Regions from separate parts of the Microbulbifer thermotolerans genome, predicted to be linked through region 1. Evidence: predicted binding sites of a transcription regulator. Region 1 holds the regulator's gene; each other region holds the start of a gene.
The links. Region 1 encodes PhoB, which activates phosphate uptake and scavenging genes when phosphate is short. Its sites were predicted from a motif close to TGTCATAAANNTGTAACA; they were not measured.

Region 1 (9,847 bases):
CTGCGCAGGTAGCGACTGTCTGAGTAAATCGGTTCCCGACAGATGGGTCCCCCATTTACAATGCCCCTTTATTCGATGGCGGAGTTGCAGTTGTACCAATCTCCCTTTGAACCCAGCGGCGAGTGGCTCAACCGGCTACAGGAATCCCGGCACCGGCAACCGCCAGCGGCACTCTTGCCGTGGCTGCTGCACCCGGGCTCGCTTACCGCGGCACTCAGAGAGCTCGCGGACGGCGATTTCCATGTGCGCATTTTGAAGCAGCACTGGCAAAACCCGCGCATGGATGAGCGGCGCGAACTGGCACTGCGCGACCGCTGCCGCGCCCTGGTGCGTGAAGTACTGCTGTACGGCCGCGGCCAGCCCTGGGTCTATGCGCGCAGCGTGCTACCGGAATCCAGCCTGCGGGGCAGATCGCGCTACCTGCGCAACCTGGACAACCGACCGCTGGGAGAGCTGCTGTTCAGTGAAGCGGGTATCCGCCGCGGGCCCATTGCGCTCAACCGCTTGCACCGCAACCCGCGCTGTGACCTGCCCGAACTCGCCGGGGAAGGGGACAGTGCCTGGGGGCGCCGCTCCGCCTTCTGGCTGCGGGGCAAACCGCTGCTGGTAACCGAGGCCTTTCTCAGTGCCTTTCGCCCGCAGCGGGCACCGCTGGCGCGCGCCGAAGTCTCTGCCGAACAAACAGGGGGCTAAAGTGATCAGTCAACAGATATCCAAGCACTGGCCCGCTGCCTTGCCCTACTGGCAGCTGGCGCGTCTCGACAGACCCATCGGCACACTGCTGCTGCTGTGGCCAACCTGGTGGGCCCTGTGGCTGGCCGCCGGTGGCTGGCCCGGCCTGCATTTGTTTGCCGTATTCACTCTCGGTGTTGTGCTGATGCGCGCCGCCGGTTGTGCCGTCAACGACTATGCCGACCGCCATATCGACGGCCACGTGAAACGCACCGCCGGGCGGCCGTTGGCGGAGGGGCGTGTATCCCCGCGCGGCGCTCTGGGACTCTTTGCCGCGCTCAGCCTGACCGCCTTCGCCCTGGTACTCACCACCAACCGACCAACCATATTGTTGTCCCTGGCGGCACTGGCGCTGGCTTTCGGCTACCCCTTCGCAAAACGTTACACACACTTACCGCAAGTGGTGCTGGGCGCCGCCTTCAGCATGGGGATTCCCATGGCCTTTACCGCCGTTCGCGGAGAACTGCCGACCGCAGCCTGGCTGATATTCACAGCCAATGTGCTGTGGACCGTCGCTTACGACACCTTCTACGCCATGGTGGACCGCGACGATGACCTCAAGATCGGAGTCAAATCCACCGCTGTACTCTTCGGTGACCTGGACAGGGTGATGACCGCTGCCCTGCAGTGCCTGTCGCTCTTTGCCCTACTGCTGGTTGGCGGGCGCTTCGAACTGGGCACTGCCTATTACCTCGGGCTGGCGATCGCCGCGATGCTCTCCATCTATCAGCAGTGGCTGGTGCGCGACCGCGAAAGGGAAGCCTGCTTCCGCGCCTTCCTCAACAACAACTGGGTTGGCGGCGCGATATTTGCCGGAATTTTCGTCCATTTCCTTCTGGTTTAGCGTCTAACCACCAACGCGGTTGCGGACCCGTCATATATTTGTAACCAAAATGCCGTTAAATCCTCGGCTATCAATGGAAAAAACAGATTCAAAAGCGGGCGCGACAGGCAGATGCAAAGCAAGAAGATCCTGATAGTCGACGACGAAGCCGCCGTACGCGATATGCTGCGGGTGGCGCTGGAGATGGCGGACTACCGAGTCATCGAAGCGGAGAACGTCCAGGAAGCACACGCGCTGGTCATCGACGAGAAGCCCGACCTAATTCTTCTGGATTGGATGCTGCCGGATGTCTCCGGCGTTGAACTGGCGCGCCGCCTCAAACGCGACGAGCTCACCGCGGCACTGCCGATCATTATGCTCACCGCCAAGGGCGAAGAGGACCATAAGGTCAAAGGCCTTGAAACCGGCGCCGACGACTACATCACCAAACCCTTCTCACCACGGGAACTGGTCGCGCGCCTGAAGGCAGTTCTGCGTCGCGCCGGCCCCACAGAGCCAGAAGAGCCGCTAACCGCCGGTGGTCTGGTGTTAGACCCTATCAGTCACAGAGTCACCATCAACGGCCAAGCGGTGGACATGGGCCCCACCGAGTTCCGCCTGCTGACCTTTTTCCTTTCTCATCAGGAACGCGCTTACACCCGCACTCAATTGCTGGATCACGTCTGGGGCGGCAATGTGTACGTTGAGGAACGCACCGTCGATGTGCACATCCGCCGACTGCGCAAGGCCCTGGCCCTGGACGGTCACGACCGCTACATACAAACGGTGCGCGGCACCGGTTACCGCTTTTCTGTGCAAACCGCGGAAAAAGTGTAAGATTCCGCGCAAACCCGCACCCCCCAACCAGGCGCGGCGCCGGTGGCCAGATTGCCGCACCGCGGCCGCCAGACATAACGGCACTTCTATGCTGGATCGCAGTATTGGCGAGTTTTCACGCTTTATCACCATCGCCCTCGGCTGCACCATCTTCGGCGTTGCCAGCGGACAATGGCTGTTATCCATCACCCTGGGACTGGCGGTCTATCTCAGCTGGGTATTGTGGCAATACCGGCGTTTCTACCGCTGGCTGATCAACGGCCGCCGCGGTCCGGCACCTACCGCGTTTGGCATCTGGGGCGAAATCTCCGACGACTTCTACCGCATACAACGCCGCCACCGGCGCGAGAAGCAAAAGCTGCACGCCATGCTGCGTCGGGTACAGGACAGCACCAGCGCATTGCGAGAGGGGATAGTGGCACTGGAGGATGACGGCAACTTGGCCTGGTGGAATCCGGCTGCGGGTGACCTGTTGGGCCTGCAACCCGGCGACGCAGGCCAGCCGCTGGTGAATTTCGTGCGCGACCCCGGCTTCGTCAACTATCTGCAGCAGGGCACCGAGGGCGCGCACGAACCACTGACAATGCCCGCACCGGGTGACGATACACGCATTCTACAGCTCGAAGTCACCCACTATGGCCAGGACGAAGCACTGGTGATCGTCCGCGACATCACGCGCCTGCACAAACTGGAGCAGATGCGCCGCGACTTTGTCGCCAATGTATCCCACGAACTGCGCACTCCCCTGACCGTGATCGCCGGCTATCTGGAGACGCTCGAGGCCAGCGGCCAGGCGCCACAGGGCTGGCAGAGGCCCCTGACACAGATGCGAGAGCAGACAGCGCGTATGACCTCTCTGGTGAATGACCTGCTGTTACTCGCGCGGCTGGAAACCTCCGAACGCGACAGCGGCCGCGAGCGAGTGGCTGTGGGTGAATTGATTGGCAGGGTGGCGCGGGAGGCGCGCAGCTTCAGTGGTGGCCGCCACGAAATCAGCGTGGACTGCCAGGGGGATACCACCATTACCGGCGACGCCAATGAGCTGCACAGCGCCTTCGCCAACCTGGCCCTGAACGCGGTGAAGTACAGCCCGGACGGCGGCCCCATTCAGCTGCGCTGGCGGGTAGATGAAAATGGCGGGCATTTCTCGGTCACCGACAGCGGCATCGGCATAGATCCCATTCACATCCCGCGCCTCACCGAGCGTTTCTATCGCGTGGACGCGGGCCGCTCCCGCGAAAGCGGAGGCACAGGCCTCGGCCTCGCCATCGTCAAACACGTCCTGCTGCGCCACAGCGCGGAGTTATCCATCAGTAGTGTGCCGGGTCGCGGCAGTACCTTCACTCTGCACTTTCCCGCACAGAAGCTGGAATCAACGACTTCCACGTGAGCAGGCGAAAACAGGCTGGGGTTCCCGGGGACTACGCCAGTTCCTGCAGCGCCACTTCCTCACCGTCTTTTCGGTAGGTGACCGTCTCTCCTTCACCGACGGCGGTGCACTGTCGATGCAGAGTCACATGATGCAGCTGGCGGTCGGCGTCGCGCAGCAGCAGGTGCTCACGGCCCTCGTCGTCTACAGGCAGGGTGCCGGCGGAAATCAGTGCATCGCGCAGGGCGCGCAGGCGCGGCATATCGCGGTAGCGATCCAAGTCATTGGAAAGGCGCTTTTTCATGCGCTCACTCTCGTGCAACGCGGCGGCCGTCTCGCGGTACTTTGCGAAAAAAAAGACTGCTGCAATCGCGAAAACAATCACGACACTGGTTTCAAACCATTCGGGCATATCTGCTCCCTCTTTGTGTGGCGCCAGACCAGTTGCTGGCCGTCGGCTTACGGTTCATCGCGGGTGAAAACCCAATCGTTGCCTTTCGACATAGCGGCGTTGAATCGGTAGCCGGCGACATCGAAGGCTTTCAGTTCCTCCGCCTTTTTCACCCGGTGGTCGATGGCCCAGCGGCTCATCATGCCGCGAGCTTTCTTGGCGAAAAAGCTGATCATCTTGTACTGGCCGTTCTTCAAGTCCTTAAAGTGTGGCGTGATCACTTCCGCATCCAACACCTTTGGCCGCACCGCCTTGAAGTACTCATTGGAAGCCAGGTTGACCAGCTCCCGGCTCTTGAGGCTTTGCAATTGCCGGTTCAATGCCTCGGTGATCGCATCGCCCCAGAACTCATACAGGTTTTTGCCGCGAGCATTTTCAAACTTGGTACCCATTTCCAGCCGGTAGGCCTGCATCAGATCCAGTGGGCGCAGCAGGCCATAGAGACCGGAGAGGATGCGCAGGTGCTTCTGCGCATAGTTGAAGTCCCGCTTGTTCATGGTCTCCGCCGCCAACCCGGTGTAGACGTCGCCCTTGAAAGCGAGCAGGGCGGGGCGGGCGTTATCGTCGCTAAAGGGGCGCTCCCACTGCTGGAAGCGGTCGTAGTTCAGTACGCCCAGTTTGTCGGAGATTTTCATCAGCGCAGAAATCTGCTGGGGGCTCAGCTCGCGCAGCTCCTCGATCAACGCCGCGGATTCCTCCAGAAACTCCGGCTGGCTGGTATCGAGAGCCGGTATATCGCTCTCGTAATCGAGCGTCTTGGCCGGGGAGATGACAATTAACATCGGATTCCTTGTGTGCCGCATGCGCCGAGCCCCAGCTCGGCAATTTTTTCAATGGATTCTTTAGCCGCGCTGGGGCCCGGCCTCGCGCTCATTCCGGCTTGAGAATATCCTGCCACCAGTTAAGCGGTGTCTGGCCGTCTTGCGGATCGTAGACGTTGCCGTAATACCAGACGCTGTTGGCGCCGTCACAGGCACCGTTGAGTATTTTTTCTATTTTGTCAAAACCGCAACTGACGTGGATCGAGTAGACCAGCAGGCGCGGGCTCTCCATATCCAACTCTCCGCCGAGCTTTTCCAGCTGTGGTGTCAACTTGTCCGAGAGTGCCACACTGTCGCCGCGGCAGAAGACCCGAATCGCCAGGTTGCCGGAGCGCCTGACCAACTCGAACTGGCGAGTGTCTTTGTTGACCTTGACTGTATCGCCGCTGGCGATGCCCTTAACGAAAGCCGGCGAGCGCACCAGTTGACAGCTATTGTCTTCATTCACCCGCACCTGCAGCCGCTCCACTACCGGTTCGCCATCGGGGCCCGTGCCGGCAAATAATTCGATGACCTGCAGTGCTGTCATAACTTCTCCCCCCAAACGCAACATCGGTTGGGTATCAGTGTTGTGTAAAATGGCTGACTAAAACCAAGCATTATACAGGGAGGAAGCGATGATCTCGCGTATACCCAAATTCACCGCAGCCGCCGTGGCCCTGTTGCTGCTGGCCGGCTGCGCGGTCAACCCGGTTACCGGCAAGAAAGAACTGTCACTGCTGTCGACGAGCCAGGAGCTGGCTCTGGGGGAGCAGCAGTATCCGATCAATCAGCAGCAACAGGGTGGTCAGTACAATGTCGACCCGTCACTGCAAGAGTATGTCAACCAAGTGGGTCAGAAGCTGGCAAAGGTATCGGACCAGCCGCAGCTTCCCTACGAGTTCGTGGTATTGAACAACTCAGTGCCCAACGCCTGGGCCCTGCCCGGCGGCAAGATTGCGGTGAACCGGGGCCTCCTGGTGCTGCTTGAGGATGAGGCGGAACTGGCTGCGGTATTGGGCCACGAAATCGTTCACGCCGCCGCCCGCCACTCCGCCGCCGCCATGTCGCAGCAAACGCTGCTGAATGCCGGACTGGCGGTGCTGGGTGCAGCCACACAAGAATCTGCCTACGGTGATCTGATTGCGCTCGGCGGCCAATTGGGGGGCTCCGCTTATATCGCCCGCTATAGCCGCAGCAACGAGTCCGAGGCAGACCAGTACGGTATGAAGTACATGGCCGCCGCCGGCTACGATCCCCAGGGGGCAGTGCGCCTGCAGCGCAAGTTTGTCGAACTGTCCAAGGGTAAACAGGCAAGCGGCCTGGAAGCGCTCTTTGCCAGTCACCCTCCATCCCAAGCGCGTGTCAACGCAAACATCGAACACGCCAAGCAGTTGCCCTCCGGGGGTGTCACCAACCGCGCCGCCTACCAAAAGGCAATAGCCTCGCTAAAACGCGATGCCGATGCCTATCAGAAATACGACGAGGCTCTGGCAGCCGTTAACAACAAGCAGTACAGTCAGGCCCTGAGCCTGGTGCGTCAGGCGCAGCAGAAACAGCCAAAGGAAGCAGCCTTCTATGCCCTGGAAGGCGATCTGCTCGCCCGCAATAAGCAGTACCGCGAGGCCCACAGCGCCTATGACGCCGCGGTGCAAAAAAATCCCGCGCTCTTCTCCCACTGGCTCAAGCGCGGCATTATCAGCGCGCAGCTGAACGACTACAGCGCGGCAGAGCGGGACTTGAACCGCTCTCTAAATTATCTGGAGACTCCCTACGCGCACTACTATTTGGGGCAGGTGTACGAAAAGCAGGGGCAGGTGCAAAACGCCTACAACCACTACCAGACAGCGGCCAGTGCCGGCGGTGATATCGGCAGCAGAGCGCAGGCGCGCATGCAGGCGCTGAGCGGCCAGTGATAATCTTTGCCAATAAAAAAGGCCGCGCAGTGCGGCCTTTTTTATTGCTTCAGAAACTGGTTATCAGAGCTGAACCGTTACGCCCAGCAGAAAAGTATCAACATCCGTATCGCTATTAGTGGTGTAGGCTATATTGCCGGCGATATTGCGGTTGAAGAAGTGGGAAACACCCAAGCCCAGAGTCTCTTCCTTGTTGTAATTGGCAAAGATAGATGTTGCCTTACTGAAATAGTATTCGGTACCAACGAGCCAAATATCCTCAAAATCATCGTTGGCGGTGTAACTGGCATTGGCGGTAAACCAGGTCTCACCACCTAACTCTTTGAAGAACTTGGAAGACAGGGTGCGGCTGTCAAAATTGTCATCAGTGGAGAAGCTGAAGCCAATGTAGTCGTTGCCACTCAGCTGGTGGTTGTAACTTGCATTAACAAAGTAGTCCGCGTCGCGGTCTTCCCATTTTTCACTCTCAAGACTCAGCAGGAAATTTGGGGAAAACAGATATCCGACGGAAGCCCTATAGCGATTGTCCCCCTCGAAATCCGCAACACTTCCGCCAACGACCAAGCCGTTGGCCGCAAAGTACTCACCCCCTACTGCCAGTATATCGGCATCACCGTCATAATCCTGGTAGCTGTAGCCAGCAAATAGGTTGCTTGTTTTGTTGATATATTCAAACTCTTTCAGCGGCCCCATCGTCTCCTTGGGGGCAAAGAAATAAGTAGTACCGATATCAAATTGATCGACATCTCCAAAAGATTTTTCAGCCTCTGAATAATTCGCCTCCGAGATAGAAGTGTATTCCTCCGCAGAAACGGTGGCGGAGCAAATCATCAAAGGCAGGGCGAGATACTTAAACTTCATTCCAGTTTCCTTGTTTAAATTTCCAACCAGGAGCTGAGGACTATAGTGATGATGCCTGAACAGTATATGAACCGGGGGATGAGTCTTATTTTTTCCGCGACTCGGCCGCTGGTCTCACCACCCATTGAGGTTCCTCAAATTCACCGATTGGACGCACTTCAACAAAAGGGGCAGCGCTGCGGATAATTTCATCGATCTCGGCGTCGTGCTGTGTCTCCATAGCATCTCGATGTGCCTTGCTCTCCCAGCTGGCAATGGCAATCAGGGTACTGGGATCACCGATTTTTCGATGCAGTTCGGTACCGCGCGCACCGGGAGCCCGTTGTATCAGTTCAGAAGCGCGCACCCAGATATCGGCGTACTCCTCAGCGGTATGGCCTTCTTTAATGCGAACCTCGAAGATGTACTTCATTGGCAATCTCTCCCTGTTTGTCGCCAAAAAAAATGGCCGCTTAGTGCAGCCATTTTTATCGTATGCATGGGGGATTTCCCACAGGAAAACGTCATTTCGTTTTCAGTTTGTCTTCGTGGCCATGACGAATATCGGCGCCCTCGACCAAATAGACCACCTGCTCGCAGATATTCTTGGCGTGGTCACCGATACGCTCCAGGGAACGCAGGATCCAGAGAACGTTGATCACGCGGGAAATACTGCGCGGGTCTTCCATCATGTAAGTGATCAACTCGCGCACTGCGGTACGATAGTCCATATCCACCTTTTCATCCTCTGTCAGGGTGCGCATCGCCGCGATCACATCGAAACGGGTATAAGCATCCAGGGCGTCGTTGAGCATTTTGCGCACGGCGTTGGCGATATGGCGGATTTCCGTGTAACCGCGCGGTGAAGAGCCTTCGTCGGTCAACGCTATGGCCATTTTGGCAACCTTACTGGCCTCGTCGCCAATGCGCTCCAAGTCGCGGGCAATACGGGTCACCGACATGACCATGCGCAGGTCGGAGGCGGCGGGCTGGCGCTTGGCAATAATCAGGGTGGCGTGTTCATCCAAGGCCATCTCGCGCTTGTCGATTTCTTCTTCAGCACGCAGCACCTTTTCCGCCAGCTCGCTGTCGGCGTTGGAAAGTGCATCTACCGCATCGGCTACCTGGCGGGCGACGAGGCCGCCCATTTCCAGCATCTCGGTCTTGATGCTCTCCAGGTCTTCGTTGAATTGACGGGAGATGTGTTGGTCGAAATGCATTTCCATAATCTTTTCTCTGCGCAGGCACCTCAGCCGAAGCGGCCGGTGATGTATGCCTCGGTCAGTTCGTGTTGTGGGTTGGTGAATACTGTCTCGGTATCGTTGACCTCCACCAGGCGTCCCAGATGGAAGTAAGCGGTGCGCTGGCTGACCCGCGCGGCCTGCTGCATGGAGTGGGTTACTATGGCAATCGTGTAATTCTCACGCAACTCGTTGATCAGCTCCTCGATGCGCGCGGTGGCAATAGGGTCCAGAGCCGAGCAGGGCTCGTCCATCAGAATCACCTCGGGGCTTACAGCAATGGCGCGGGCGATACACAGGCGCTGCTGCTGGCCGCCGGAAAGGCCGGTGCCGGGCTGGTCGAGACGATCCTTTACTTCATTCCACAGGCCCGCGCGGCGCAGGCTGTTTTCGACGATTTCATCCAACTCCGCCCGGCGCCGGGCGATGCCGTGAATCTTGGGGCCATAGGCGACGTTTTCATAAATGGACTTGGGAAAGGGGTTGGGTTTCTGAAACACCATGCCCACCCGCGCGCGCAGGGGCACCACATCTACCTTCTGGCCGTAGATAGGCTCTCCGTCCAAGGTCAGTTCTCCCTCGACACGGCAATCCTCGATGGTATCGTTCATGCGGTTCAGACAGCGCAGAAATGTAGATTTGCCGCAGCCCGAGGGGCCGATCATGGCCACAACTTCGTTGCAGCCGATATCCAGACTGATATCGTGTATCGCCTGAGTTTCGCCATAAAAGACATTGACATTGCGCATCCGCATCTTGGCATCGTCGCAAAAGGGTTTGCCGACGGTTTTACTGGTGTTGGTGTCCACAGCTTCTCTTTCCGCCGATTCCGGTTGGG
Region 2 (9,847 bases), 760 kb from region 1:
GTTCCTCGAACGCCTTGCGTGCCTCCGGGTTTCCTGAGAAGAACAGGCGGAACTCTTCCGGGAAGACGTCCATTTCATCCACTGTGTACCAGGGCTTGTCAGACAGCTCCTGCTCCGCGGTCTGGGGCTCGGGAATCTTGCGGAAGTTGCATTCGGTCAGCGGGCAGAGTTCGTCGTAGTCGTAGAAAACCACGCGGCCGTGGCGGGTGACGCCGAAGTTTTTCAGCAGCATATCACCGGGGAAGATATTGGCGGCCGCCAATTGTTTGATGGCGTTGCCGTATTCTTCCATGGCTTCGCGCACCTCTTCTGCGCTGGCGCCCTGTAAATAGAGGTTGAGCGGTTCCATGCGCCGTTCGACGTAGAGGTGCTTGATGATCACCCACTTGTCGTCGATATGCAGCTTAGACGGGGCCAGCTGCTTTAGTTCTTCCAGCAGTTCATCGCTGAAGCGGTTGCGATAGAAAATAAAATTGGTGTATTCCTGGGTGTCCGCCATGCGGCCCACCCGGTCGGAGCGGGATACGAATTTGTATTTTTCCTTCACGATTTCTTCGGTGACGGTTTTCGGACGGTCGAATTTGTCCTTGATCACCTTGAACACCACAGGGTAAGAGGGCAGGGTGAAGACGCTCATCACCATCCCTTTGATACCAGGGGCTATCACAAACTTGTCGTTGCTTACTTTCATATGCGCCAGCACGTGGCGGTAGAACTCTGTTTTGCCGTGTTTGTGGAAGCCGATAGAGTTGTACAGCTCCGAGCGCTCTTTGAGCGGCATGATCGTGGATAGGAAACGTACAAAACGCGACGGAATCGGCGCATCTACCATAAAGTAGGAACGGGTGAAGCTAAACACGATACTGGCGGCATCTTGGTTGTAGAGTACTGTGTCTACAAAAATACCGCCGCGGCCGTTGTTCAGGCAGGGCAAAATCAGCGGTACTACCTCGCCGCCGAACATCATGCGGCCGACCAGGTAGGCTGCCTTGTTGCGGTAGAAGACAGACTCGAGCATATCCACCCGCAGCTGTTTTTCGTTTTCCAGGCCCGAGAGGGGGGCCTTGCGCAGGGCGGCACAGATATTTTTGATATCCCGCTGCTGGTTTTCCCAGGGCACTGAAAAGCCGTAGTCGTTGAGAATATCTTCGATCATATACTCCAGGCCGTCGCGGCCGCTGTAGCTGATGTAGATGCTGTAGTCGCGCAGTGGCTTGTCGTCTGGGGCGCGGGAGGGTTTAACGAAGATGTAATTATCGTGGATATTGTCGTGCTGAAACTGGCTGCAAAACACTGAGTTGAAAAAGGTTTCGGCAATTTCGTAGTTGCTGTGGTTGGCGATCAGCTGTGCGTAGGCGGCGCGGGCCTCTCGCCACAAATCCAGTTGGCCGGTGTCTTTGCTGGTGACCGAGTGAACCAGCTTCAGCACTTGGTTGACCTTGGTTTTGTAGAGATCTATGCGCTCGCGATTGGCTTGGTGTACCTCGTGCCACGCGGCGCGTTCAAAGCGTGCCTTGGCGCCGAGAGTGATGTTCTGGAAATCGGCGAAGTAGGCGTCGAAGCCGTTGAGGATAGTCTTGGCGATGCGGCGCGTTGTCGGTGAGTGATTGGTCATGCACTAGACTTTTGGCTGAAAGTGGGATTGCTCCTTCAGGGACAGCCTGCGGTCGCATTCAGTGCTTGGTGCGTGGACGCGGCCCTTCCGGCTGCGGGATTTGTCGATAGTAGCACGCCGCACCGGTGTATCACCTGGGCGATTGGATCAGATGTTTTGTCATTTTCGCAGGGTCTACCCGGTGTGTCGCCGCCATTTATCAAATTAGCCTGTGTGCATGACAGATTTGCCGCCTTTGCGGCTGTGTAAAACAGGTAAAATGGTTTTTTTGGCTGCCTGAAGGAAGAGAGCACTTTGCATCACGATATCACTTTGATCACCACGCTTTCCGCTGCCCTGGGACTCGCACTATTGCTCGGTTTTGCCGCTGTTCGCCTGCATCTGCCGGCGCTGGTCGGCTACCTGATCGCCGGTATTTTGATTGGCCCGGCAACACCGGGATTTGTCGCGGATATAGAGCTTTCGCAACAGCTGGCGGAGATCGGAGTGATATTGATCATGTTCGGTGTCGGCCTGCACTTTTCCATCGAGGACCTGATGTCGGTGCGGCGTATTGCCATTATCGGCGCACTGGCGCAGATTGCGGTGGCGACCGCGCTGGGGGCCGCGGTTGCCAGTTACTGGGGCTGGCCGCCGGGTGCTGCCGTGGTTTTTGGTCTGTCACTGTCGGTGGCCAGTACCGTGGTTTTGCTGCGCGCACTGGAGGCCCGCGGCCTGCTCGACTCCATCAACGGCCGCATCGCCGTAGGCTGGCTGGTTGTCGAGGACCTGGTGATGGTGCTGGTGCTGGTGGTGCTGCCGCCACTGGCGGGCTGGCTGGGTGGCGGCGGTGCCGATGTCGGCGAGGGCGACCTGTCGACCACGGTGCTCTGGACCCTGGTGAAAGTGACCGTCTTCGTGCTGCTGATGTTGGTGGTGGGGCGCAGGCTTTTCCCCTGGTTTCTGTGGCGAATTGCTCGCACTGGCTCCCGTGAGCTGTTCACTCTTTGCGTGATCGTATTCGCCATGGGGATAGCCTACAGCGCAGCGGAGGTTTTCGGTGTCTCCTTCGCCCTCGGTGCCTTCTTTGCAGGCAGTGTTCTGCGCGGTTCGTCACTCAGCCACCGCGCCGCGGATGAGTCACTGCCCCTGCGCGATGCCTTTGCCGTGCTCTTTTTTGTGTCGGTGGGCATGCTGTTCGATCCGGGGATGTTGCTCGAAGAGCCGCTGCGGGTTCTGGCTGTGCTGGCGATTATTATGCTGGGCAAGACCCTGGCCGCTTTTATCCTGGTATTGCTGTTCCGCTACCCGCTCAATACCGCGCTCACGGTGTCCGCGAGCCTTGCCCAGATTGGCGAATTCTCATTTATTCTCGCCGGCTTGGGGGCGTCCCTGAATCTGCTGACGGCGGATGCCCAGAATCTCATTCTCGCCGGAGCGCTCCTTTCTATCGCCCTCAATCCGCTGCTGTTTAACGCGGTGGAGCCATTGCAGCGCTGGATTCGCTCCCGTTCCCGCTTGGCGCGGGTGATGGAAAGATCGGCGGACCCCCTGGCGGAACTGCCGGCGACGGTGAGCTCGAAGTCGGTGACCGGCCACGCGCTGCTGGTGGGGTACGGGCGTATAGGCCAGAGAATTTGCGACGACTTGATCGAAAACGGCATCTCGCTGGTGGTGGCCGAGCAGAACCGGGAGATTGTGGAGAGTCTGCGCAGCCGCGGTATCCCGGCGGTTTCCGGGGATGCGGCGGAGCCGGAGGTGCTGATCCAGGCCCATGTGGCGCGGGCGCGGATACTCGTTATTACCACTCCCGATGCCGTGCGTGTGCGAAAAATGATAGAGACCGCCCGCATCCTGAACCCGGCGATCGAGATTGCCGTGCGCGCGTACAGCGACGAGGATGCGATGTTGTTGCGTAGAGAGCAGGTCGGCAATGTGCTGATGGGGGAGCGCGAGCTCGCTCTCGGCATGAGCCGGTGTGTCAAGGAGAGTTTTGGGGAAGCGGCGCGGGAAGGTTAAGAAAGCGCATTAATCAGAGGCTTTCCCGTGAGGGAGAAGGCAGTATTCAGCGGATAAAGCCGACAGTTTCCCGCGCTTGCTGCCTGAGTTCCTGTGGCAGCGGGATAAAGCCCAGCTCTCTGGCTTGCTGCTGTGCCTCATCGCTGAGTATGTAGATCACTAGTTTGCGCAGGGCCGCCGCTTTAGCGCTGTCCTGCCGGGCGTAGAGCAGCAGCCAGCTGAGGCCGATGACGGGATAGGCCGACTCTCCGTCTGGATCGGGAATATCGGCTACCAGGTTGGGAGCACCGCTGACCGGCAGCCTGTCCCGCGGAAACTCTACTTCTGATAGCGCCGCCGCACTTGCTTGTGGGCCGGGGGCAACATAGCTGCCAGACTTGTTCTGCAGCCGCGCCACCGGCAGAGCCAGCAGTTTGGAGAAACTGTATTCCACGTAGCCGATGGCGCCGGGGGTGTGTTTCACTCGTGTGGCGACGCCCTGGTTGCCGGGTGTGGCGATGAAGCGGGCGGCACCGGGCCAGCGGGGTTGGCGGCTTCTGCCGATGCCCTTCTCGAAAGCCGCGCTGATCGCACACAGGTGGTTGGTGAGTATGTCTGTGGTACCGGAGGGGTCCGATCGGGTCACGACGGTGATGGGCATGTCCGGCAACTCGATACCGGGATTGGCTGCGGCGATTTTCGGGTGATTCCAGTTGGTGATTTCGCCGAGAAAAATTGCCGGGTACACATCCCGCGGCAATCGCAACCCATCTACGCCTTTCAGGTTATAGGTCAGCGCTACCTGTTCGGCGGCCAGGGGCAGCAGCACCACGCCCTGCTCGATTGCGGCGATTTCTTCCGCCGTCAGCGGCGTACCGGAAGCGGCGAAGTCTACGGCACCGTGGAGAAAATCCTGAATGCCTCCGCCGCTGCCCTTGTCCTGGTATAGCACTTTCACGTTCCCGTGTTTGCGCGAGAAATCCTTGAACCAGTTCGTGTAGATGGGGTAGGGGAAACTGGCGCCCGAGCCCTTGAGCTGAAGTTGTTCCTCGGCCGCACGGGCGGAGAACAGAAAAAGCATCAGGACTACTGCCGCGAGGCAGCCGTAGATAGTAGTGGTGCGCCGGAACTTCATGGAGATTCCCCAGAAACGGTTCCTTTGAGTCTAGACGACCGCAGTAATTGCCCCTGGGGGCGGAATTCGCTCCATGGCAGTAACGACCACTTGTGCGCGCACCGGGGTTAGCGGCAGCACCCGTGTGAATGAAACGGAAGCGCCTTAACTTCCGATCACCCTGCCGTCCTTGCGGTAGATGGCCAGCACTGACGGCCGCGGCGGCAGCGCCGGGTCCCCGTCCGGCCAGCGGTGCATGGGATGGTCGAAGGTGGAAGAGCCACCGTCTGCCGGGTGCTGCACGGCGACGAATAGGGTGGTGCCATCTGGCGTGAATTCCGGCCCGCACACTTCGGCGCCGCGGGGGCAACCGAAGAAGTGTTTTGGGGCCGCGCGCATTTCCCCTTCTGTGGCCATGGCCCAAAGGCCGTCGTGGAAGCCAAATCGCTCGCAGCCGTCGGTGGCGATCCACATATTGCCCTTGGGATCGAAGGCGACGTTGTCGGGATTGGCGAACCAGCCGTGGGTGGAAATGGCGCCGGGTGATTGCTGGCCGTAGGCGCCCCGCTCATTGGGATCTTCTGCATTGGGGTTGCCGCCGAGCAGGAAGGTGTTCCATTTGAAGCGGTTACTGCTGTGGTCGCGCCGGCCTTTCTTGCCCGGCGGTACGATTTCCAGGACGTGGCCCGCAACATTGCGCGGACGCGGGTTGGCGGCGTCGATATCTCCGTGTTTGCGTTTTTTGTTTTTGGTCAGCATCACATAGGTGCAGTCGTTGACCGGATTGGTTTCCACATCTTCTGGGCGGTCCATCGGTGTGGCCCCGAGCAGGGCGGCGGCGCGGCGCGTATCTATCAGCACATCTGCCTGGTTGCGGAAGCCGTTTTCCGGCGTCAGCGGACCCTGGCCAAATAGCAGCGGCAGCCAGCGGCCGCTGCCGTCGGCGTCGAAGCGGGCCGCGTAGAGGGTGCCTTCGGTGAGGAGCTGGCGGTTTTGGGTGTGGTCACCGGGCCGATAAATGCCGCTGCTGACAAAGCGGTAGACAAACTGGTGTTCGTCGTCGTCGCCGCCATAGGCGACAACCGGCGCACCCGGTTTGCACACCAGGGTAAACCCCTCGTGCTGGAAGCGGCCGAGACCGGTGAGCTTGCGCGGGCGGGAGGAGGGGTCATAGGGGTCGTATTCCACCATCCAGCCGAAGCGGTTGGGCTCGTTCGGCTCCACAGAAATGTCGAAACGGCGGTCGTACTCGCCCCAGTTGCGGTTGTGCGGTGATATGCCGAAGGCGTGGTGATTGCGCGCCTCCACGGGGTCGGCGACAGCGTCCGGGTCCCCCTGGAAGGCGCCGCCGAAGCCTTCCTCGGCGATCAACACGGTGCCCCAGGGTGTTTTGCCGCCGGCGCAGTTGCCGACCGTGCCCAACACCCGTTTGCCGGAGCTGTCGGCCCCGGTGCACAGGCGGCGGTCTCCAGCTGCCGGCCCGACGATCTCCATACCGGTGTTCAGGGTGATGCGGCGGTTGTAGGGGCTGTCCAACACCGGCCGCCAGCCATTGTCTGTTTTTGCGATTTCCACCACCGAGTGACCGCAGGCGGCCTGCTCCACGGCCACATGCTGCGCGCTGACGCCGCGGGTGGCGCTGTGTTCATCGTTGTAGCCGGAAAACATCAGGTGCGGTTGGGTGTACTCGTGATTGACGCACAGCAGACCGCGAGTACTGTTGCGGCTCTTGCAGTGGCGCTCCCCCTCGCCTGGACCCGCCCCCGGGTCCAGGGGCATAAAGGCGATGAAATCGTTGTTGTAGCCGAAGCGCCGCTCTTGTTCGCGCGGCGTCAGGGCTCGGGGATCAAAGGGCGTGGCGCCGGGGACAAGCGGATCTCCCCAACGCAGCAGCAGATCGGCGTTGTAGCCGACGGGCAAATGATGCCGGTCATCCAGGGCGTGGGGGATTTCCGCAAAGCTCAGGTTAGCGGCGCCGCTATCGCGTTTTTTTCCGCAGCTCGGCAACAGGCCGACCGTGGCGCCGACAGCTGTTGCGGCACCCAGTGCCTTGAACAGGGCGCGGCGGGTGGGATTTTTCGGTTCCTTGCTCATGAGTCACTCCGGGAGCGCGGGGCTGTGTCCTTGAATAAAAATTTTCAGCGCCCCTGATGGATTCGTATGGGCGCGCTGTTGATACCGGAGCGCTCAGGCAAGGAGGTATACATCTGGCCGCGGGGTTCCTTTTCCGCAGGGAGGCGAAATCATCGGAGGCTCCGTAATCAGAGAAAAATACCCTAAACGCAAGTTGTGACATTTATGTAACGCAAGCTTCACACCGCGCCGTTAGTCTGCGCCCATTCCACAGCAATCACCAATAAAGGAATCTCAGCTTCATTTCCCTCAGAGCCTTGTCGGGCAGCGGCGTAGCTCGGAGCCTCGAGCGCGAATCAATCTGCGGTTTTTGTAAGGCTCAGGCGCGAATGAATCCAGGGGTTCCCAAACGCCAACAATGGGGGAATGGGTATCTCATGAATAGCAAAATAATTCACGCGCGTTTGATGAATGTGCCTTTGGCGGCCATTGCCGCGGCGATCATTTCCTTTAACGCCGTTGCTGAGCAGAACCAGGCGCTCGAAACCGTTACGGTAACCGCCCAGGCCGCCAATGCCAGCAGCGATATTGAGCGCCAGCGCAACTCGAACAAGATGGTGGCGGTCCAGACCTCGGAAGCGATCGGCGAGTTGCCGGATGCCAATGTCACCGAGGCGCTCCAGCGTATGCCGGGCGTGTTTATCGTGCGCGACCAGGGCGAGGGGCGATTTGTCGGTGTGCGCGGTATCGATCCCAACCTGAACGCATCCACCATCAACGGCGTAAGCCTACCGGCGCCGGAGACCGACAGCCGCGCGGTGGCCATGGACGTGATTCCATCCGACCTGCTTTCCAGCCTGGAAGTGTTTAAAACGCTCACGCCGGATATGAGCGCCGACTCCATCGGCGGTGCCATTGAAATCAAAAGCCTGAGCGCGCTCGACCGCGATGGCCGCCACTTCAAGCTGAGCGTTGAAAACAGCTACAGCGAATTGCAGGAGGAAAACAGCCCCAAGCTGGCGGGCACCTTCACCGATAGATTCGAGCTGGATGGCGGCCGCGAGTTGGGCGTCGCCATCGTCGCCAGTCACCAGGCGCGCAATTTCGGCTCGGAAAATATTGAAACCGACGGCATCTGGGAAAAACTCACCGCGGTGGATGGCAGTGAAGCCTTCGGCGCGGTGGAAATCGAACAGCGGGATTACACCATTACCCGCGAGCGCACCGGGCTCGCCGCCAATTTCGACTTGCGCCTGTCCGAGAGCAGCCAGTTATACCTGCACACCCTCTACTCCGATTTTTCCGACGAAGAGGAGCGCCAGCGCAACTCCTGGAAACTGGATGAAGAAAATGACGATCCCGCCAGCATCAGTGCCAGCAGCGCGGTCTGGGAAGACGCCGCGTTGGAAAAATCCCTGAAGGATCGTCTCGAAGAGCAGGAAATTCTATCTGTGGTATTTGGCGGCGAGCACCAGCTAGACCAGTGGGGCATCGAATATGCCTTGGGCTACTCTCAGGCGGAGGAAGCCGAGCCGCACCGGCGCGATACGGACTTCGTTCAGGAAGGCCTACTGCTCGGTTACACCAGTGCCGGCGAAAAGCCGCAAATGGCGGTCGGCGCCGATGACTTGGAAGCGGCTCTGACCGCGGCCAATTACGCGCTGGATGAATTGGTGATCGAGGACAACTTTACCGAAGATGAGGAAATCAGCTTCCGCCTCGATTTCAGCCGTGAGATCCAGCTGGCGGGTAAGCCTTCGGAACTGAAGTTCGGCCTGCACGAGCGCCGCCGTGAAAAATCCGGCGACCTGAACGCCACCGTCTACGACGGCTTCGGCGCCGATTACACACTGGCCGACTTTGCAATGGGACAGGTCGACTATGATCTCGCCGCCTTCGGCCCCGGTGTCAACAAGGGGGCGCTGAACCGTTTTATCGATGCCAACCTGTCCAGCTTCGAAGTGGACGAAGCCGAAACCGCCCTCGGTTCCGCCCGCGACTATGTGATGAGCGAAGACATCTCCGCCGTCTACGTGATGAACACCATCGAGCTGGAGCGGGCGCAGCTGGTCTACGGTGTGCGCTATGAAGCGACGGATTTTAGCGCCGATGGTTACCGGGTGATTGAGTCAGAGGAGGCGGTGCCCGGTGCCGAAGAGGTGGCCGAGGATGTCTACGTCAGTCCTGTGCACTATCAACGCGATTACAGCAATCTCTTCCCGAGCGTCAATTTAAAGTACGATTTCAGTGACAACATCGTACTGCGCGCGGCTTACACAGAGTCACTTTCCCGCCCTTCTTTCGGTTATCTGAACCCATCACCGGCAGCGGTTGAGTACGATGAGGGCGAGCTGGAGGTCGAAGCGGGCAACCCGGCGCTGGACCCCTACGAAGCGCGCAATCTGGACTTTTCCGCCGAGTACTACGCCGACAGATTGGGTATGTTTTCGGTGAGCTTTTTCCATAAGCGCATCGACAACTTTATCGTGGTCGCGGATGTGGCGGGCGTGGTGGATGTTGCCGACTATGCGGGCAGCCTGCCGGTGGACGATGCGGAAATTCTGCAACCGGTCAACGGCGACACCGCCACCCTCACCGGTGCCGAACTGGCCTGGACCCAGGGCTTCGACAATGGCCTGCTGCTGCGCGCCAACGCCACCTTTACCGATTCCGAGGCCAGCCTGGGGCTGGGGCCGGACGCGGAGCGCAGCGACGATATCTCGCTGCCGAATCAGGCGGATTTAGTGGGCAATTTCATCATCGGCTACGAGCGCGACGCTTTCAGCCTGCGTCTGTCCACTACTTTCCGGGGAGAGCGGCTGTTGGAAGTCAATATGGAAGACGCGGGCGGCGACCGCTACGAGGACGACCATATGCAGGTGGACCTGTCGGCCAAGTACCGGTTCGAAAACGGCCTGCAGCTCACCTTCAGCGGCGTAAACCTGACCGACGAGCCTTTATTCGTGCACAACGCCGGCTACAACGGCCAGTACGAAGAATACGGCCCCACTTATGTGCTGGGACTGACCTACAGTACCTTCTGATTGCTGAAAGTCCCTTTTGCTGGA
Region 3 (9,847 bases), 1.5 Mb from region 1:
ATATCGGAGATGCCAAGTCCCTGGCCTGCCACCCAGCTACCACCACCCATCGCCAGCTCAATGCCGAGGAATTGCGTAGTGCCGGAGTGAGTGAGGACTTGGTGCGGCTGTCCATTGGCATCGAGCACGTGGACGATATTATTGCCGATATACGCCAGGCACTGGAGAAATCCCAGGCTTGATTCTTCCCGCCGGCTGCGCTGAAAACAGCCGCTCACTAACAAGCCCAGCCAGCTCCAGCATCCGGCTGGGCTTGATTCGCGCACAATGCGTCGTCCCTTCTGCGATATTCATATACTGCTTCCGGGGGGAGCTTGAATAGCTATCAGAAGTTATAAGGCGTTGGCTCAGCTGATGGTTCATACGCTTTATAAATCATCAGGATTCTTTTATCGAATAAGAGACGGTTCACTATTTTTGGCGTTAAATGTTTCGTATTGGAATGTAATTCCGTTGCCTTTTGCACTTTGGTAATTCACCATTTTCTCAGTGGATATAGTCCTCTAAACGATTTTCCCGGTCAGACAGTGGTTTAAGGCTCGTAGATAATTTTCATGCCGCCGGCCGGACTTTCGTCAAAATACCTCCTGATATTTTCGTTCCCGGGATTACAGAGTGCTCTGTGGTAGTTTTTTCGTGAGACAACCACAGCGCTCACGCAAATAATTCAGGAAAACTCTGATTTATTCGCATAAGTTCTGTAGCCGTTACCGGATGCTCAGAAAATGGTGTGGGCTGCCTATCTGGCTTCAAAGAGCCTTTACCGTTGCAAAGCGACTGAATCAGAGATTCCATAAAACGCGAAAAGGTGAAAGATCATGCCTTCAAGTACGCAAAATGTCCTGATCACATGGATTCCAAATTCTATTGATGGCGCTCGAGAGGCGACTAAGTTATACCGGCTTTACAAAAATTATGCCGAGCTTCGTCCACCCGAGAGGCTGGGAGATATGGGCGAGTTTATGAGTGTCATTTTGGTTGGTCATCGCAGTGAACTATTGTGTGACTATATTATACAAAGCATGCTCAAAGTCTTTTCCGGCAAGCAGAATCTATCCAGGACTAGGGCCTGTGGATGCAACTGGTTGGTGTTGGCCATATGCGAGGGCGGCGTGGGGAAATATCACGGTGCGCTTAGTGACAATAACGAAATCCTGTCTCCCGCCCGGCGGCTGGCAGATTTGCTCAAGATAAAAGTTTCGTCTACCGTGCGCCCGCTTTTATTTGATGAGGTCGGCCAGGGCAAGGCGTTCACCTTGGCATGTGGTGGGCTATTGATCCGTTCGAACCCCGATCACAACCCGCTGTGGTATGACTTCGAGCCCAATAAAATCTCTATTGACGAACTCGCCAACCAGTTCAGCAGACTTTGATGTCCGTGCCGCAGTGTATGGGTTCGTTAATCCGCGGCGACCTGTGCCGCGCGGTCGGGAACCACTTGCCCCCAGAGGCCGTTGGCCAATTCAGCCGTGGTTTGGCGGCGGCCCTCGGCCAGCCAGCGCACAATGCTTCCAGCGACATCCGGCCACTGGATGCGCACACCGGTGGGGTCGCTGTCCAGCCAGCTGCCAATCGTAGTGGCATTTACCTGGTCTACGACATGGGCCAGTTGCAGTTCACGTAGTGCCAGGGCGTTGGCCTCTTGTTCAAATTGGCCGGCAAGGGGACGCGTAAGAATGGGTTTGCCCAAGGTCAGGGTTTCGGCAATCAATTCGAAACCGCTGTTGCAGATGACAGCTTTTGAACTTGCCACGTCTCGTTGGAAGCCGTCGATGGAGGGGGCCTTGAGCTCAATATTGCCCGCCGCCGGCAGGTCGACCGGAGCGCCGTAGACAATAAATTGTTGCGGTAGCCTGGCTAGCTCGCTCAGTAGCGGCTGGTGGTGTTCAAAAGGTAGATAGACGAGGATATGGTCGCCGCTTTCGGCTTCGCCGTGGGGCTGAGCGATCGGCGGCAGTATCGGGTGGCCGAAGTGGTACCAGTGCATACCGAGACTGCTCTGCACTGGCGCGAAGGTGCGCATGATGCCGCGCGCTGTCCATTTGAAGCGCGGAGCGGGGATCGGAAAGTTGAAGGCATACTGGTGCCCCAGGCCAAGGCTGGGGACGCCGCGGCGTTTGGCCGCCCAGGCGGTGACTGGCTCGAAATCGCTGATGACCATATCGAAGTCGTTCACCGGCAGTTCGCGGATATCTCGCAGCAACTTGCCCAAATTGAGTTGCCTGATGGTGGCGAGGGAATCTATTTTTCCTTCCCGGTGCACAAAGGTCAGGCCCTCACGCCACCAGTAGTCACCGAAGGGTTCCATGCTGAAGAGTTTTTCGGGAGAGCGGCCGGAAAAGAGCCACTGCACTTCCAATTGCGGGTGTTGAGCGAGCGCTTTGGCCATGGCGCGGGCACGCGAGATATGCCCATTGCCGGTTCCCTGCACGCCGTAGAGTATTTTCACAAAAAGGCTCCACTGATTAATAGGCCGACACTGGTGCCCAGGGCTGCGCCTGCGCAGACATCGGTGGGGAAGTGTACCCCCAGTCCTACTCGCGAGGTGCCGACGCCTGCGGCCCAGAAGTAGCCCAGCAACCACAGTGGACTCAGGGTCTGGGAGAGCAGGGTGACGAACAGGAAGGCGCCGGAAGTGTGCCCTGAAGGCAGGCTGAAACGGTCGTGGGCGACAATCACCGAACGCATGCCGGGAATGGCTTGCGGTGGGCGGAGCCGCTTGGTGGTGTTCTTGATAGTCCAATAGAGTGAGCGTTCCACCGCGAAAGCGGTGCCGCACATAAAGAAGTATTGTATCGCGGCGGCGGTGGTGCTGGAGAGAGCCACAATCAGCGGGGACAGTAGGTACAGCCAGCCGTCCCCGCTTTTGGATAGCCACAGATAGCGCTTGCGTGATGCGGGCCGTGCCGCCCGCTGTGCCATATGCAGTACCAGGGACACGTCGAAATGTTTCAGAGTCATCGGTAAGCTTCGCATGTCGTCAAGGTACGAAGCCAATGTTGCGTCGACTTGACCAATTTATGTCAAAAACATGAAATCTTGCCGGTTTGCGCAACTGGGCGGAAAAGAGAAGTGTTAAGGCGCCCGTATACCAATTGTCGGAACGTCGGGGATTTGGTGTTAGCGCTGATATGAATGCAGCGGAGCTTTCTCCCACTTTTTATCCTGGACGGTATATGGTCAACTCCCGGGAATTCTTATAGCGGACTCTGAGGGGCTAGTCGATGCCTATTTCGATTGCGCCGGAACCGGGTAGTTTTTCAACTAATTCGCTACCACACAGTTTTGACGGGGTGAAATAGCCCCCGGGACCCTCGTAGTTCAATAAAAACGCCATTACTGCCAGGGTGCCGTGTACAGTGACATCATAGCCGTTAGCGGTCACGACACGGCCAATTTTGCGCTCGCCGCGGCGATCGTTGCGCACTTCGCCCCAAACCCAGGTTTTCTGTTCGGCGCGCGCCTGTTCTCCGGGGCCGCGCACCGAATTGTCCACTTTCTTTTTTAGCCACTTCTGCATCCAGTTCATGCGCAGCAGCCAGCGGAACTTGTTGAGCCGTTTCAGTTTTTTAGCCCGGCGCGGGCTCATGGGGATGTAGACCTCAATATTGGGGATGCCGGTGGTGTAGTATGCGGTGGCCACATCGCCCCAGGGAATGGCGACGGCGAATTTCTCACCGCGGCCGAAATTTATCTGCCGGGTCAGCTCGCCGTGGCCGATGATTTCTATTTCACCTTTGCGGCGCACAGCGCCGCCAACGCCCAGACTTTCGATAGAGGTTTTGGCGGTGCCGGGACTCAGCGCAGAATCCGAGTCGAAACCCAGGGCCAGGTGAGTGGCGGAAGGAATGGCTTTGTGCAGTGCCGCCGCAAGGCAGTCAGTGGGGATTACATCGAAACCCGTGCCGGGGCAGAGCACCACGCCCGCTGACTCGGCCTGGTCATGCATGCCGTGGGCCATTCGGTAAACCGCCATTTCACCGGTGATATCCTGATAGTGGGTGCCGGTGTTTAGGCAGGCGCGCATCATGGGTTCGGCGGTGGCGGAAAAGGGACCGGCGCAGTGGATGACCACTTGAATATCGCGCAGTGTGTGCTCCAGAGTCTCGGATGCATCTAGACCGATGGCCACGGCGGGCAGGCCCAGTTCGTCCGCCAGCGGTTGCAGTTTTTTCGCGTCGCGCCCCGCCAATACCGGGCGGTAACCCTTTGCCACAGCTTCGCGCGCGATCAGTTCGCCGGTGTAGCCGTAGGCACCATAAATCATTATTTTTTTGTCGTTCACCGAATAGCCTTATCTGTTCGATCGGTTGCGGAAACGGAGTGACGCAACCTTATGGTCTCGTCTGAGTCTAGTCAAACGCTTGTCATATTCGGTGGTGTGACCGCGGCACTTTGGAGCGCTTCAGGCCACGTGATAGGGGGAAAGCTGTATCCGTGTGATGCGGCGCCCGTGCAATACCACCGTGCCGGCGTAGCGGTACTCGCCAGTGGATGTGAATTCGAACCCATAACTGCGATGCAGGCGTAGCTGTCCGCGTTCGTCACGCTTTAAGCGGGTGCGCGTCAGTGCCACAGTGTCGTCCAGCAATTGCAGGCCTTGCTCGCGACAGTAACGAGCCGCAACTCTGCGCACTTGTTCTTTGGCCGCCATCCCTGTCCAGAGGTAGCCAACTGCCAGGGTGGGCAGGAAGAGCCAAAAGAGATCGCTGAGAGAGTAGAACATTGGGTTGCTGTTGTTATCATCGGACCGCGCAAGAATAGCATTATTCGAGGAGAAAGCATGTCCGGCACCATCCTGATTACCGGCAGTAACCGGGGCATAGGCTTGGAAGTTTCCCGTCAATTCGCATCGGAAGGTTGGCGAGTACTCGCCTGCTGCCGCGACCTGAGTAACGCGGACCTGTTGCGTGCACTCAGTGAACAGTATGCCAACGTGCGGCTTCTGCCGCTGGACGTGACTGATCACCAGGCGGTAGCGGCCCTGGGCCGGACGCTGCAAGACGAGTCTATCGATATTTTGCTGAACAATGCCGGCTACTATGGGCCCAAGGGGGTAGGATTCGGAAATGTGGACTTCGATGAGTGGCGCAGGGTGCTGGAAACCAACACCATAGCGCCCTATGTCATGGCGGAGACCTTTGCCGACAAGGTGGCTGCCAGCGGGCGTCGCGTGATCGCTGTCCTCAGCAGTAAGGTGGGCAGTATCGCCGACAATACTTCCGGCGGCGGTTATATTTACCGCTCCTCCAAAACGGCGGTGAATCAGGTGGTCAAGAGTCTCTCCATCGATTTGCGCGATCGGGGGATCAGTGTGATAGCGTTGCACCCGGGTTGGGTAAAAACTGCAATGGGTGGCCCCAACGCGTTGATTTCGGTAGAAGAGAGTGCGGCGGGGCTGAAGCGGGTCCTGCTGAATGCCAGTCTGGAAAACAGCGGGCGTTTTATCAATTACGACGGCAGTGAGATTCCCTGGTAGTTTTTTTCTTGGCCACCAGTGGTAGGAGTGCCCGTGGACCGCTCCTACAGGGGCTGATAGCTTTCCCTAAGGAGCCTCTGATTAATTCATTTCCTGGTGGCAGAGGTTCTTCGGGGGCGGATGTGAAGCTCAGGTGATAGGACGGATATTTCGAAACCGTCGGATACAGGGATGTATCCGTCGGAGCTACAGGGAAGTACTCGTGCGTTTTCGAAATATCCGTCCTATTGCCTGAGCGTCCCGGAACCTACTTATTGTGTTCACGCGAATTAATCAGAGGTTCCCTAAATTACAGGAACATACCGCCTGAAGCCTCTATCCGCTGGGCATTGATCCAGCGATTCTCGTCTGACAGCAGCGAGGCAATAACGCCGCCGATATCTTCCGCCAGGCCCACGCGGCCCAACGCTGTCTGTGCGGCGATAAAATCGTTCACCTCCTTGTTATCGCGCACCCGGCCATCGCCGAAGTCGGTCTCGATGGCGCCTGGCGCGACCACGTTGACGGCGATCCCGCGCGCACCCAGTTCCTTGGCCATATAGCGACTCAGTACCTCGACCGCGCCCTTCATCGCTGCGTAGGCGGAGTGGCCTGGAAGAGTGAAGCGCGTCAGTCCGCTGGATAGGTTCACTATGCGGCCGCCGTCGGCGATCAGCGGCAGCAGTTTCTGGGTCAAGAAGAAGACACCTTTCACATGGATGTTCATCAGCTGGTCGAACTGAGCCTCAGTGGTCTCGGCAAAGGGCACGTGGATGCCGATGCCGGCGTTATTCACCAGGTAGTCGAACTGGTAGCTTTGCCAGCGGGACTGCAGCAGTTCGCGCAGCTGATCGGCGAAGCCGGCAAAGCCCTTCGAGTCGGCGGTGTCCAGATGCAGGGCGGTGGCGCGGGCACCGCGCCGTTCGATATCTGCGACCACTGTATTGGCCTCGGTCGCACGGCTGTGATAGGTCAGAATCACGTCCACGCCCTTGTCCGCCAGGTGCAGGGCGGTATTGCGGCCCAGGCCGCGGCTGCCGCCGGTGATTAGTGCGATTTTCTGTTTCATGGTCAGTTCCTGTCGTTGGTGGTGGTTTTACCCGGCGAATGAGAGCTTATTTGTCAGGAATGAATAGATAAACGCATCTAGTGTAGCTAGACTGTTTGTCTATTCTGAACAATGCCGGCGGCTAACCATGAAACTGCTGGAATCCATGAAGATCTATCTGCGAGTGGCGGAGCAGGGCAGCTTTACCGCGGCGGCGGACAGCCTGGGTCTGTCACGCGCCAGTGTCTCCAGCGCGATACAACAGCTGGAGAACCTGCTGGGCACTCGCCTGCTGCACCGCACCACCCGCAGCGTACAGATGACCCAGGACGGCCAGGTCTTCTACGAGCGCTGTTGGGATCTGCTGGCGGATATGGACGAGCTACAGAACCTGTTCCGCGAGGATGTTTCGGAACTGCACGGTCGCCTGCGGGTGGATATGCCGTTGCCAATCGCCCGCGACCTGGTGATTCCGCGCCTGCCAGAATTCCTGCGCATGCATCCGGGGCTGGAGGTGGAGCTGTCCAGTACCGACCGCTTTGTCGACCTGGTGCGGGAGGGTTTCGACTGTGTACTGCGGGTGGGCACCCTGCAGGATTCCAGCCTGATAGCGCGGCCCCTTGGCTACTACCGCATGGTCAGCTGCGCCAGCGCCGCGTACCTGGCCGAGTACGGCACGCCGCGCAATTTGGACGACTTGGCCGGCCACCAGCTTATCCATTATGTGCTGACTCTGGGCGCCCGCCCACCGGGTTTCGAGTATGTGGACCCGGCAGAACCGGATGTGGAGCAGTCGATATCCATGCAGGGAGCGGTGACTGTCAACAATACCGAGGCTTACCTGGAGGCCTGTATCGCCGGTCTGGGTATCATTCAGGTCCCCGAGGTCGGTGTGCGATCCTACCTGGAGTCGGGGGAGCTGAAGGAAATACTGCCCGAGTACCGGCCGGCGCCAATGCCGGTATCACTGCTCTACGCCAACCGCCGGCATCTGCCGAAAAGGGTGCAGGTGTTTATGGCCTGGATCGCCGAGATCATGCAGCCGCGGTTGGTTGATGCGGCCGGCAAGCGTCTTAGTTGAGACTGATCCAGTCGAAATACTGGGCTATCTGGCTGATGGACATCAGTACGCACATGGTGATCACCAACGGGCGAATCAGTTTTGCGCCGCCGTTCAACATAGTATGACTGCCGATAAAGGCGCCGAGCGCCTGGCCGGCCATCATGGCTGCGCCTATGGCCCAGATCACCTTTCCGCCAGCGGCGAAGAGCGCCAGGGATACTGCGTTGGTGGTGAAGTTCAGCAGCTTGGCGCGGATGGTCGCGGAGAGGAGTGTCTGTCCGCGAAAAGCGACGGCGGATGCGGCGAAGAAGGAACCGGTCCCCGGGCCGAAAGCACCATCGTAGAAGCCGACCCCGGGCGCCCAGGTCAGGGCCCACTGCCGCTCGGATTGCCAGGCTTCCGATTCGTGCGTTCCCAGGTTCGGCGACAGCCAAAAATAAAAGGCCACTGCAATCAGCAGCAGCGGAATCACCCAGCTCATCCAGCTGGTATCTATGCGCTGTACCACCCAGGTGCCCAGGGCCGCGCCTACTCCTGCGGCAATAACCAATGGTATCAGCGCGCGGCCGCGCAGATGGCCCTTGAGGAAAAGTGTCAGGCTCGCGGTCAGAACACCTACCACGGACTGGCTTTTGTTCGTGGCCAGGGCGTTGACCGGCGGCACTCCGGCGAGCAACAGAGCCGGCAGAGTGATCAGGCCCCCGCCGCCAGCGAGCGTATCCACCCAGCCTGCCAGCAAGGCGACCGCGAAAAAAATTAACAGCAGAGAGATCGTAACTTCCATCGGGAGGGAACCGCCAAGGGGGATCAGAAGCGCGGATTTTGCCTGAATCCTGTGCGAAAAAACATCTCCCGAGAGCAATTTCAAGGTGAAATAATGAGGCTTCTATTTGGCGCTGATATAACTGTTCAGTATTGCTTAATAGCAGAAGCCTCCTTCTAATCCACGCATTTGCCGCCCTCTGGAACTTTGGGCAAGGATAGTGAAGTTCTCCGCTACCGGTGCAATTGCCCCGTGTGCACAATTCAATGGCCGCGGAAATATGCCGCGGACTAGGTGATAAGCCCCTTTCTTTTTGTTTGATGGAATCGATTTTCCACTCGCGGGGCGCGGTTACAAATCCAATTTTGGAGGGCGTGGTTGATGGGGCGGGTCCTGGCCGATGAGCGCAGTGTCGATCAAGTGGAAATTTTGGGCTTCACCGGGGCGCGACTGCCGGCGGCGCTTTTGACCGGCGCGGCAGCTCTGGTGCTCGGCCTGTATGTCGGTCTGTCTGTGTGGGCGGTGCTCGGTGGTTGGAGTGCCTATTTTACACGGGGAACAAGTTTGCGTGACCGGGCCTATAACATCGCCTGCGCAGTGACCGGTCTCGGCCTTGCTATCGTAGCTCAGGCGCTGGCAGATAAATTGAACCCCGGGCTCGGAGCCGCGGCGCTGCCGGTGACATGGTTTTTGCTGGCGATCAGTGTGCAGCTGATGCAATGGATTACCGGAGTCAAGAATATTCCCAGTTATTTCCTGGGTTGTGCGGTAGCCTTCGCCGCGTCTGTGGAAACATCATTGGACAGCTATTTGATGCTCACCGCGGCTATTGTTGCAGGTGCGTTTGTCGCGGCACTGCCGGATATGGTGCGTCCGGTACCGGAGGATAAGTTATGAAAACGCTGAAGCAGCGCGCAGGAACACTGATGCGCGTGCCCGCGGACAAATTGCGTTCCGCCGTTGTAAATGCCGTGGTGGACGCCGGGCTGCGGCTTATGCAACCCGGCAGGGGCACCAGTGTTGAATAGGTGTTGAGAGAATTTTGAGATGTTGAGGCGCTTTCTGTTTGCCAGCCTGATGGTGTTTATCACCGCGTTGGCATTCACCAGTCCAGTCACGTCGGAAGCGGATTTGAAAACCGAAATTTACGGCAGTCAGCCGTGATGCGCTAAGGCCTGTCATAGCCGTCTTTGGCATGTGATCCGAAGACGATCTGGGGGCAAAATGCTCTCAGTTCAGGCCATTTCTCGCGAGGCCCTGAGTTGCTCGCCGGCGGTAGTTCCCCCAACACTGCCGGCAATCAGGGCCTCTTTTTTTTTCTTTGGCCACTTCTTGATTTGCATTTCCAGTTTCAGTGCTTCGGATTTGTCCGCCACTGCACAATAGAACTCCAGTTTCAGCGGACCGCGTCCACGCAGCGCTTTCGCAGCTCTAGGGCCTCCGCTTTGGTGCTCGGAGAAGCGGCGCTCCACATCCTTGGTAATACCGGTATAGAGGGCGCCGTTTCTGGTGCGG

Region 2: the regulator PhoB is predicted to act here: its motif matches at 6,995-7,012, upstream of A3224_RS12840 (PhoX family protein).
Region 3: the regulator PhoB is predicted to act here: its motif matches at 3,022-3,039, upstream of A3224_RS05875 (phosphatase PAP2 family protein).

What each region holds. Positions count from the first base shown of each region.
Region 1 is NZ_CP014864.1:3,841,801-3,851,647, forward strand. It holds gene A3224_RS15955 (chorismate--pyruvate lyase family protein) at 91-693, shown strand; gene ubiA (4-hydroxybenzoate octaprenyltransferase) at 695-1,576, shown strand; gene phoB (phosphate regulon transcriptional regulator PhoB) at 1,688-2,392, shown strand; gene phoR (phosphate regulon sensor histidine kinase PhoR) at 2,481-3,782, shown strand; gene A3224_RS15975 (hypothetical protein) at 3,814-4,173, opposite strand; gene yaaA (peroxide stress protein YaaA) at 4,221-4,994, opposite strand; gene A3224_RS15985 (DUF4265 domain-containing protein) at 5,083-5,562, opposite strand; gene A3224_RS15990 (M48 family metalloprotease) at 5,651-6,928, shown strand; gene A3224_RS15995 (putative porin) at 6,992-7,789, opposite strand; gene A3224_RS16000 (antibiotic biosynthesis monooxygenase family protein) at 7,875-8,201, opposite strand; gene phoU (phosphate signaling complex protein PhoU) at 8,293-8,994, opposite strand; gene pstB (phosphate ABC transporter ATP-binding protein PstB) at 9,018-9,764, opposite strand.
Region 2 is NZ_CP014864.1:3,082,633-3,092,479, reverse strand. It holds gene aceK (bifunctional isocitrate dehydrogenase kinase/phosphatase) at 1-1,615, opposite strand, end outside; gene ybaL (YbaL family putative K(+) efflux transporter) at 1,910-3,613, shown strand; gene pstS (phosphate ABC transporter substrate-binding protein PstS) at 3,660-4,727, opposite strand; gene A3224_RS12840 (PhoX family protein) at 4,872-6,800, opposite strand; gene A3224_RS12835 (TonB-dependent receptor) at 7,217-9,823, shown strand.
Region 3 is NZ_CP014864.1:1,399,772-1,409,618, forward strand. It holds gene A3224_RS05860 (O-acetylhomoserine aminocarboxypropyltransferase/cysteine synthase family protein) at 1-182, shown strand, start outside; gene A3224_RS05865 (hypothetical protein) at 819-1,373, shown strand; gene A3224_RS05870 (MJ1255/VC2487 family glycosyltransferase) at 1,400-2,449, opposite strand; gene A3224_RS05875 (phosphatase PAP2 family protein) at 2,446-2,961, opposite strand; gene A3224_RS05880 (saccharopine dehydrogenase family protein) at 3,218-4,285, opposite strand; gene A3224_RS05885 (DUF3301 domain-containing protein) at 4,406-4,726, opposite strand; gene A3224_RS05890 (SDR family oxidoreductase) at 4,784-5,479, shown strand; gene A3224_RS05895 (SDR family NAD(P)-dependent oxidoreductase) at 5,769-6,527, opposite strand; gene A3224_RS05900 (LysR family transcriptional regulator) at 6,655-7,587, shown strand; gene A3224_RS05905 (TSUP family transporter) at 7,580-8,353, opposite strand; gene A3224_RS05910 (DUF1097 domain-containing protein) at 8,714-9,229, shown strand; gene A3224_RS17400 (hypothetical protein) at 9,226-9,360, shown strand; gene A3224_RS05915 (GIY-YIG nuclease family protein) at 9,568-9,847, opposite strand, start outside.